2 regions of the Streptomyces sp. PL-25 genome follow, and region 2 is predicted to be linked to the other one. Evidence: riboswitches for the same ligand, from Rfam matches in the RefSeq annotation. Region 2 holds a riboswitch; the other holds the start of a gene.

The links. A riboswitch is a leader RNA that binds a small molecule or an ion and turns the genes downstream of it on or off. The one in region 2 is predicted to bind glycine.
Region 1: linked by a shared signal. The riboswitch ahead of gcvP (aminomethyl-transferring glycine dehydrogenase) and the one ahead of gcvT (glycine cleavage system aminomethyltransferase GcvT) in region 2 are both predicted to bind glycine.

The regions. Positions count from the first base shown of each region.
Region 1 covers NZ_CP136997.1:1,060,503-1,063,967, reverse strand. The annotation lists gene R4Z62_RS04685 (DNA polymerase IV) at 1-494, shown strand, start outside; gene R4Z62_RS04680 (PRC-barrel domain-containing protein) at 708-1,085, opposite strand; glycine riboswitch at 1,199-1,293, shown strand; gene gcvP (aminomethyl-transferring glycine dehydrogenase) at 1,470-3,465, shown strand, end outside.
Region 2 covers NZ_CP136997.1:5,239,963-5,243,427, forward strand. The annotation lists gene glyA (serine hydroxymethyltransferase) at 1-114, opposite strand, end outside; gene gcvH (glycine cleavage system protein GcvH) at 132-509, opposite strand; gene gcvT (glycine cleavage system aminomethyltransferase GcvT) at 619-1,746, opposite strand; glycine riboswitch at 1,787-1,908, opposite strand; glycine riboswitch at 1,909-2,009, opposite strand; gene R4Z62_RS23750 (AAA family ATPase) at 2,180-2,878, shown strand; gene R4Z62_RS23755 (enhanced serine sensitivity protein SseB) at 2,920-3,465, shown strand, end outside.

The DNA of each region.
Region 1 (3,465 bases), 4.2 Mb from region 2:
ACTCGGTGGACACCACCGGCGGAGTGCGGCTGCTCGGTGTGGGCGTGTCCGGGCTCGCCGACTACACCCAGGAGGATCTGTTCGCCCAGGCGGCCGGCGGGGCGGCGGAGAGTCCCGAGGCGGAGCCCGTGGACGAACCGGCACCGGAACCGGCGGAGCCCGCCGAGCGGCACTGGTCCGCGGGGCACGACGTACGGCACAGCGAGCACGGACACGGCTGGGTGCAGGGCAGCGGCGTCGGCAGGGTCACGGTCCGCTTCGAGACACCGCAGTCGGCGCCGGGGCGGATCAGGACCTTCCGCGTGGACGACCCGGCTCTGGAACCGGCGGATCCGCTGCCGCTGGTACGGCGAAGACCGGCGGAGGCGACGGAACCGGCGGCCGAGGCCGAGGCCGATACGGCGGCCACCCCCGGAACCGGAACTGCGGGTGCCCCGGGCACGAAGGGCGCCGCGGGCGCCCCCGGGGGCGGGACCGCGCTGGGCGTCGGATGAGCAGCAGTGCGGTGTGGTGTGGTGCGTGGCAGGGCCAGGCCGGCGGTGCGGTCGGTGCGGCCCGGTGCCGGGGTGGGTGAAGCCGGCGGGACGGGAACCGGGCCGTACGCGACCGCGACCGCGACCGGGGCCGGGCGCGGGAAGGACAGGGAGGGCAGGGAGCCGGTGAGTGCGGGAGGGAGGTGCGGAGGGGGTGTGCGGGCCGGGGCTTGCTCAGGGCTCCTCCGTGCCGGAGCCCGCCAGCTTGCCGAAGTCGCGGTCCGGGGGAGCGACCGGAGGTGTCACGTCGAGGCCGTAGTGGTGGTAGAGCTGGAGTTCCTGCTCCGGGGAGAGGTGGCGGCCGACGCCGAAGTCCGGCGCCTCCTTGATCAGGGCGCGGTCGAAGGGGATGCGCAGGGCGCCCTCGACCAGTTCGCTGGGCTCCAGGGGCACGAAGGCGTCCCGGGAGAACAGGCCGGTGCGTATGGCCGCCCACTCGGGCACACCGGTCGCGTCGTCGAGGTAGACCTCGTCCACCGTGCCGATCTTGTGGCCGTTGCAGTCGAACGCCTTGCGGCCGATCAGGTTGCGCGGATCGATCTCGGTCAGCACGGTCCCTCCACAGGGTCGCAACTCATCCGTAAGCACTACAAAAGAGCACATTAGGCGGGGCGGCCACTCGAAGGCTCGGGCTCCCGGCCCGCTGGTACCCTGGCAGCGGCTGCTGACCCCGTGCGGGAGAGTCCTCCAGCAACACCGGAGGCGCCGAAGGAGCAAATCCTCCCCGGAATCTCTCAGGCCCACGTACCGCACGGACGAGGTCACTCTGGAAAGCAGAGCGGGTGTCGACGGCGTCCGCTCTCACCGACGGTGAAAGCCGGGCGCCCGCAGACGACCCGGTGAAGCTCTCAGGTTGAGATGACAGAGGGGGAGGCCGTCGGGACACCCGCGCCGTGGTGTCCCTCGAAGGTCGCGTCAGACCAGGAGGCCTCCGCAATGACCGCCCAGCGCATTCCGCTCTCCGAGCTCGAACAGGGCATCCCCTTCGAGCAGCGCCACATCGGGCCCGACCAGGAGGCGCGGGCCAAGATGCTCGCGCAGGTCGGCTACGGCTCGCTCGACGAACTCACCGCCGCCGCCGTGCCGGACGTGATCAAGAACGCCGACACCCTGGACCTGCCCGGCGCCCGCACCGAGGCCGAGGTGCTGGCCGAGCTGCGCTCCCTCGCCGACCGCAACCAGGTCCTCGGCTCGATGATCGGACTCGGCTACTACGGGACGTTCACCCCGCCGGTCATCCTGCGCAACGTCATGGAGAACCCCTCCTGGTACACGGCGTACACCCCGTACCAGCCGGAGATCTCGCAGGGCCGCCTGGAGGCGCTGCTGAACTTCCAGACCGTGGTCGCCGACCTCACCGGTCTGCCGACCTCCGGCGCCTCCTTGCTCGACGAGGGCACCGCCGCCGCCGAGGCGCTGGCGCTGTCCCGGCGCATGGGCAAGAACAAGAAGGGCCTCTTCCTGGTCGACGCGGACACGCTGCCGCAGACCATCGCCGTCATCGAGACCCGCGCCGAGCCGGCCGGTGCCGAGGTCGTCGTCGCCGACCTGAGCGACGGCATCCCCGCGGCGCTCGCCGAGCGCGACATCAACGGCGTCCTCCTCCAGTACCCCGGCGCCTCCGGCGCCGTCCGCGACCTCAAGCCCGTCATCGACCAGGCGCACGCGCTGGGCGCCCTGGTCACCGTCGCCGCCGACCTGCTCGCCCTCACCCTGCTGAAGTCCCCCGGCGAGCTGGGCGCGGACATCGCCGTGGGCACCACGCAGCGCTTCGGCGTGCCGATGGGCTTCGGCGGACCGCACGCCGGTTACATGGCGGTGCGCGAGCAGTTCGCCCGCAGCCTGCCCGGCCGCCTGGTCGGCGTCTCCGTGGACGCCGACGGCAACAAGGCGTACCGCCTCGCCCTCCAGACCCGCGAGCAGCACATCCGCCGCGAGAAGGCCACCAGCAACATCTGCACCGCGCAGGTGCTGCTCGCCGTCATGGCCGGCATGTACGCCGTCTACCACGGGCCCGAGGGCCTGAAGGACATAGCGCTGCGCACCCACCGCTACGCCGCCGTCCTCGCCGAGGGCCTGAAGGCGGGCGGCGCCACCGTCGTCCACGGGGCGTACTTCGACACGCTGACGGTCCGCGCCGAGGGCCGCGCCGCCGAGATCGTCGCCGCCGCGCGCGAGGGCGGCGTGAACCTCCGCCTCGTCGACGCCGACCACGTCTCGATCGCCTGCGACGAGACCACCACGCGCGCCCAGCTGCGGACCGTGTGGTCCGCCTTCGGCGCCACCGGCGACATCGACGCGCTGGACGCCGCCGCCGGCCAGGTCCTGTCCCAGGACCTGCTGCGCACCGACGCCTACCTCACCCACCCCGTCTTCAGCCAGCACCGCTCCGAGACGGCGATGCTGCGCTACCTGCGCAAGCTCGCCGACCGCGACTACGCGCTGGACCGGGGCATGATCCCGCTGGGCTCCTGCACCATGAAGCTCAACGCGACCACCGAGATGGAGCCGGTCACCTGGCCCGAGTTCGGCCAGCTGCACCCCTTCGTCCCCGCCGAGCAGGCGCAGGGCTACCTCACCCTCATCCGCGAGCTGGAGGACCGGCTCGCCGAGGTCACCGGCTACGACAAGGTCTCCCTCCAGCCGAACGCCGGATCGCAGGGCGAGCTGGCCGGTCTGCTCGCCGTGCGCGGCTACCACCGCGCCAACGGCGACGAGCAGCGCACCGTCTGCCTCATCCCGTCCTCCGCGCACGGCACCAACGCCGCCAGCGCGGTGATGGCCGGGATGAAGGTCGTCGTGGTGAAGACCGCCGAGGACGGCGAGGTCGACGTCGACGACCTGCGCGCCAAGATCGAGCAGCACCGCGAGCAGCTCGCCGTGCTGATGATCACCTACCCGTCCACGCACGGTGTGTTCGAGGAGCACGTCG
Region 2 (3,465 bases):
GAAGTTCTCCGAGGCGATCATCTCCAGCGTGGACTGCTGGCGGCGCAGCTCGGCGTCGACCGCGGCGGCCACGTCCGGGTCCAGCTCGTGCAGGGGGGTGTCGAGAACGCTCATCGGTGTCCCTCCGCCCCTCAGCCGGCGTTCTGCGCGGTGTACTCGTCGGCGGAGAGCAGGTCCGCCGGCTCCTCCGAGAGGCGGACCTTGAACAGCCAGCCGCCCTCGAAGGGGGCGGAGTTCACCAGCGACGGGTCGTCCACCACGTCCTGGTTGGTCTCGGTGATCTCACCGCTGACCGGGGAGTACAGGTCGGAGACCGACTTGGTCGACTCCAGTTCGCCGCAGGTCTCGCCCGCGGTCACGGTGGTGCCCACCGCCGGGAGGTCGGCGTAGACGACATCGCCGAGCGCGTTGGCCGCGAACTCCGTGATGCCGACCGTCGCGACGCCGTCCTCGGCGGGCGACAGCCACTCGTGCTCCTTGCTGTAGCGCAGCTGCTGGGGGTTGTTCATGCCTGAATTCTCCTGTACGCGGGTCAGTGGTGGTGAATGAGGGAGTGCGCGGGGCATGCGTGAGGCGGGCCGGGTGACCCGGATCACCGTCGGCCGTGGCTCGACGGTGTCACTTCTGCCGCTTGTAGAAGGGCAGCGCCACGACCTCGAACGGCTCGTGGGTGCCCCGGATGTCCACGCCGACCCCGGCCGTGCCCGGCGCGGCGTGCGCGGCGTCGACGTAGGCCATGGCGATCGGCTTGCCCAGGGTGGGGGAGGGGGCGCCGGAGGTGACCTCGCCGATCACCTCGCCGCCGGACACCACGGAGTACCCGGCGCGCGGCACCCGGCGGCCCTCGGCGACCAGGCCGACCAGGACGCGCGGCGGGGCCTGCTCGGCCCGCCCGGCGGCGGCCACCAGCGCCTCGCGGCCGACGAAGTCGCCCTCCTTCTCGAACTTCACCACCCGGCCCAGACCCGCGTCGAACGGGGTCAGGCCGGTGGTCAGCTCGTGCCCGTACAGCGGCATGCCCGCCTCCAGGCGCAGCGTGTCGCGGCAGGACAGACCGCAGGCCACCAGGCCCGCGCCCGCGCCGGCCTTGGTCAGCGCCTGCCACAGCTCCACGGCGTGCTCCGGCTTCACGAACAGCTCGAAGCCGTCCTCGCCGGTGTAGCCGGTGCGCGCGATCAGCGCGGGCACGTCGGCGACCGTGCCGGGCAGGCCCGCGTAGTACTTCAGGCCGTCCAGGTCGGCGTCGGTGAGGGACTTCAGGATGCCGGAGGACTCCGGGCCCTGGATCGCGAGCAGCGCGTAGGCGTCCCGGTCGTCGCGGACCTCGGCCTCGAAGCCCGCCGCCCGCTCGGTGAGCGCGTCCAGCACCACCTGGGCGTTGGAGGCGTTGGCCACCACCATGTACTCGGTGTCGGCGAGCCGGTAGACGATCAGGTCGTCCAGGATGCCGCCGTCCGCGCGGCAGATCATGGTGTAGCGGGCGCGTCCGACGCCGACCGAGGCGATGTTGCCGACCAGCGCGAAGTTCAGCAGGGCGGCGGCCTGGGGGCCGGTCACGGTGATCTCGCCCATGTGGGACAGGTCGAACAGACCGGCCCGGGTGCGCACGGCGACATGCTCGTCGCGCTCGGAGCCGTAGCGCAGCGGCATGTCCCAGCCGGCGAAGTCGGTCATCGTGGCACCGAGCGAGCGGTGCACCGCGTCGAGGGCGGTGTGACGGAGCGGACGGGACACGGAACTGCTCATCGGTCGGTCTCCCAGGCATGGCGGGCGAGGACGGGGCGTGTCCTCCCCATCTGTCATCGGAACCTGAGAGGTTCGCCATGACCGCCGCAGGACGGACGGACACGGCTTGCACCTTGGGTGGGGCCGCCGCGGCAGGGCGGGCGGCCCGCTTTTCAGATGTGCCTCGCCCGCGCGGTAACGGTGCCTGAGAGATTCAAGGGAGGGACTTGCTCCTTCGGCGCCCCGGGCAGACACGCTGCCGGGGACTCTCCCGCGCGGATTCAAACGGCCGGTATGCAGTTGGCGCGCACATCATTGCATGCCGGGACACCTCGCGGCAGGCCGGATCTGTAACCGTGCTGTGGCAGAACGCGCACGGAAACGGCAGACACCGTCCATTACCTTCTCTTTACACTCAAGGGGAAGGTGAACCGTCACCGCCCCGGGGAGGACGATGACGGTGAACAGGACCGCGCCGGCGTACGCGACCACCCGGGCCCCCGCCCTGCCGGGACAGCCGGGGGCCCCGGCCCGCGAGCGGTGCGACGGGCCCCCGGCCCCCTTGGTCCGCGACCTGCGCGAGCGTGCCGGCCGCGCCCCGCGCGCCCTGCTCTTCGGACCGCGCGACGTGGTCGTGGTCACCGGACTGCCCGGCGGCGGCAAGTCCACGCTGATGCGCCGCGCCGCGCACGGCCCCCGGATCGACTCGCAGGACACCCGCGACCGCTGGGACGCCCGCCTGGCGCACCGCCTGCCCTACGCGCTCTACCGGCCGCTGGTCCGCCTCGCCCACTACGCCGCGCTGCGCCGCGCCCTGCGCGGCGGCGAGGGGGTCGTGGTCCACGACTGCGGTACCCAGCGCTGGGTGCGCGGCTGGCTGGCCCGCGCCGCCCGCCGCCGCGGCGGCGCCCTCCACCTGGTCCTGCTGGACGTCGCCCCCGATGCGGCGCTCGCCGGCCAGCGCGAGCGCGGCCGCCGGGTCTCGCGCTACGCCTTCGGCCGCCACCGCAGGTCCGTCGCCCGGCTGCTGGCCGCGGTGGAGCGCGGCGAACTGCCCGGGGGCTGCGACTCGGCGGTGCTGCTGGACCGCGCGGCGGCGGCCGGGCTGCGCCGGATCGCCTTCACCGGCCGGCCCGGCCCCGGCACCCGATAACCTTCCGGTCACACCAGTGGTTTCCGGCAGGCGGTAGACAGATGGACTTCCCGGCGGACTTCTCCGCGGACATTCCGGGGAACTTCCCGGCACAGGCGCACCCCCACCCGCACGGCGGGTGGCCCGGCAACGAGCTGGAGGAGGTGCTCTCCGCGGCCCTCGGCATCCCGACGGCCGGCGGCCGCGTCATCGAGGTGCTCGGCCGCAGCTTCCTCTGGGTGCCGCTGCCGAACGGCGGCGGCCCGGACAGCGGCCCGCTCGACCTGCCCACCCTGGAGATCGACGGCCAGGCGTACGTACCGGTCTTCAGCTCCGAGGAGCAGTTCCGCCGGGTCGTCGGAGCGCACATGGCGTACACCGTCGCGCCCGCCGTGGAGTTCGCCCGCGGGCTGCCCGCGCAGGTCGGCATCGCGCTCAACCCGGACGGCGTGGCCGGAATGCCGCTGCCGCCGCCCGCCGTGGCCGAACTGTGCCGGGCCGGCCGCACCGCGCTGGACGGCCCCGCCGCCGGCGGCCGGGTCCGGCTCTACGAACCCGACTGGCAGGACGACCCGGTGGACTTCCTGTCCGCCGCCTCCGCCGAGTTC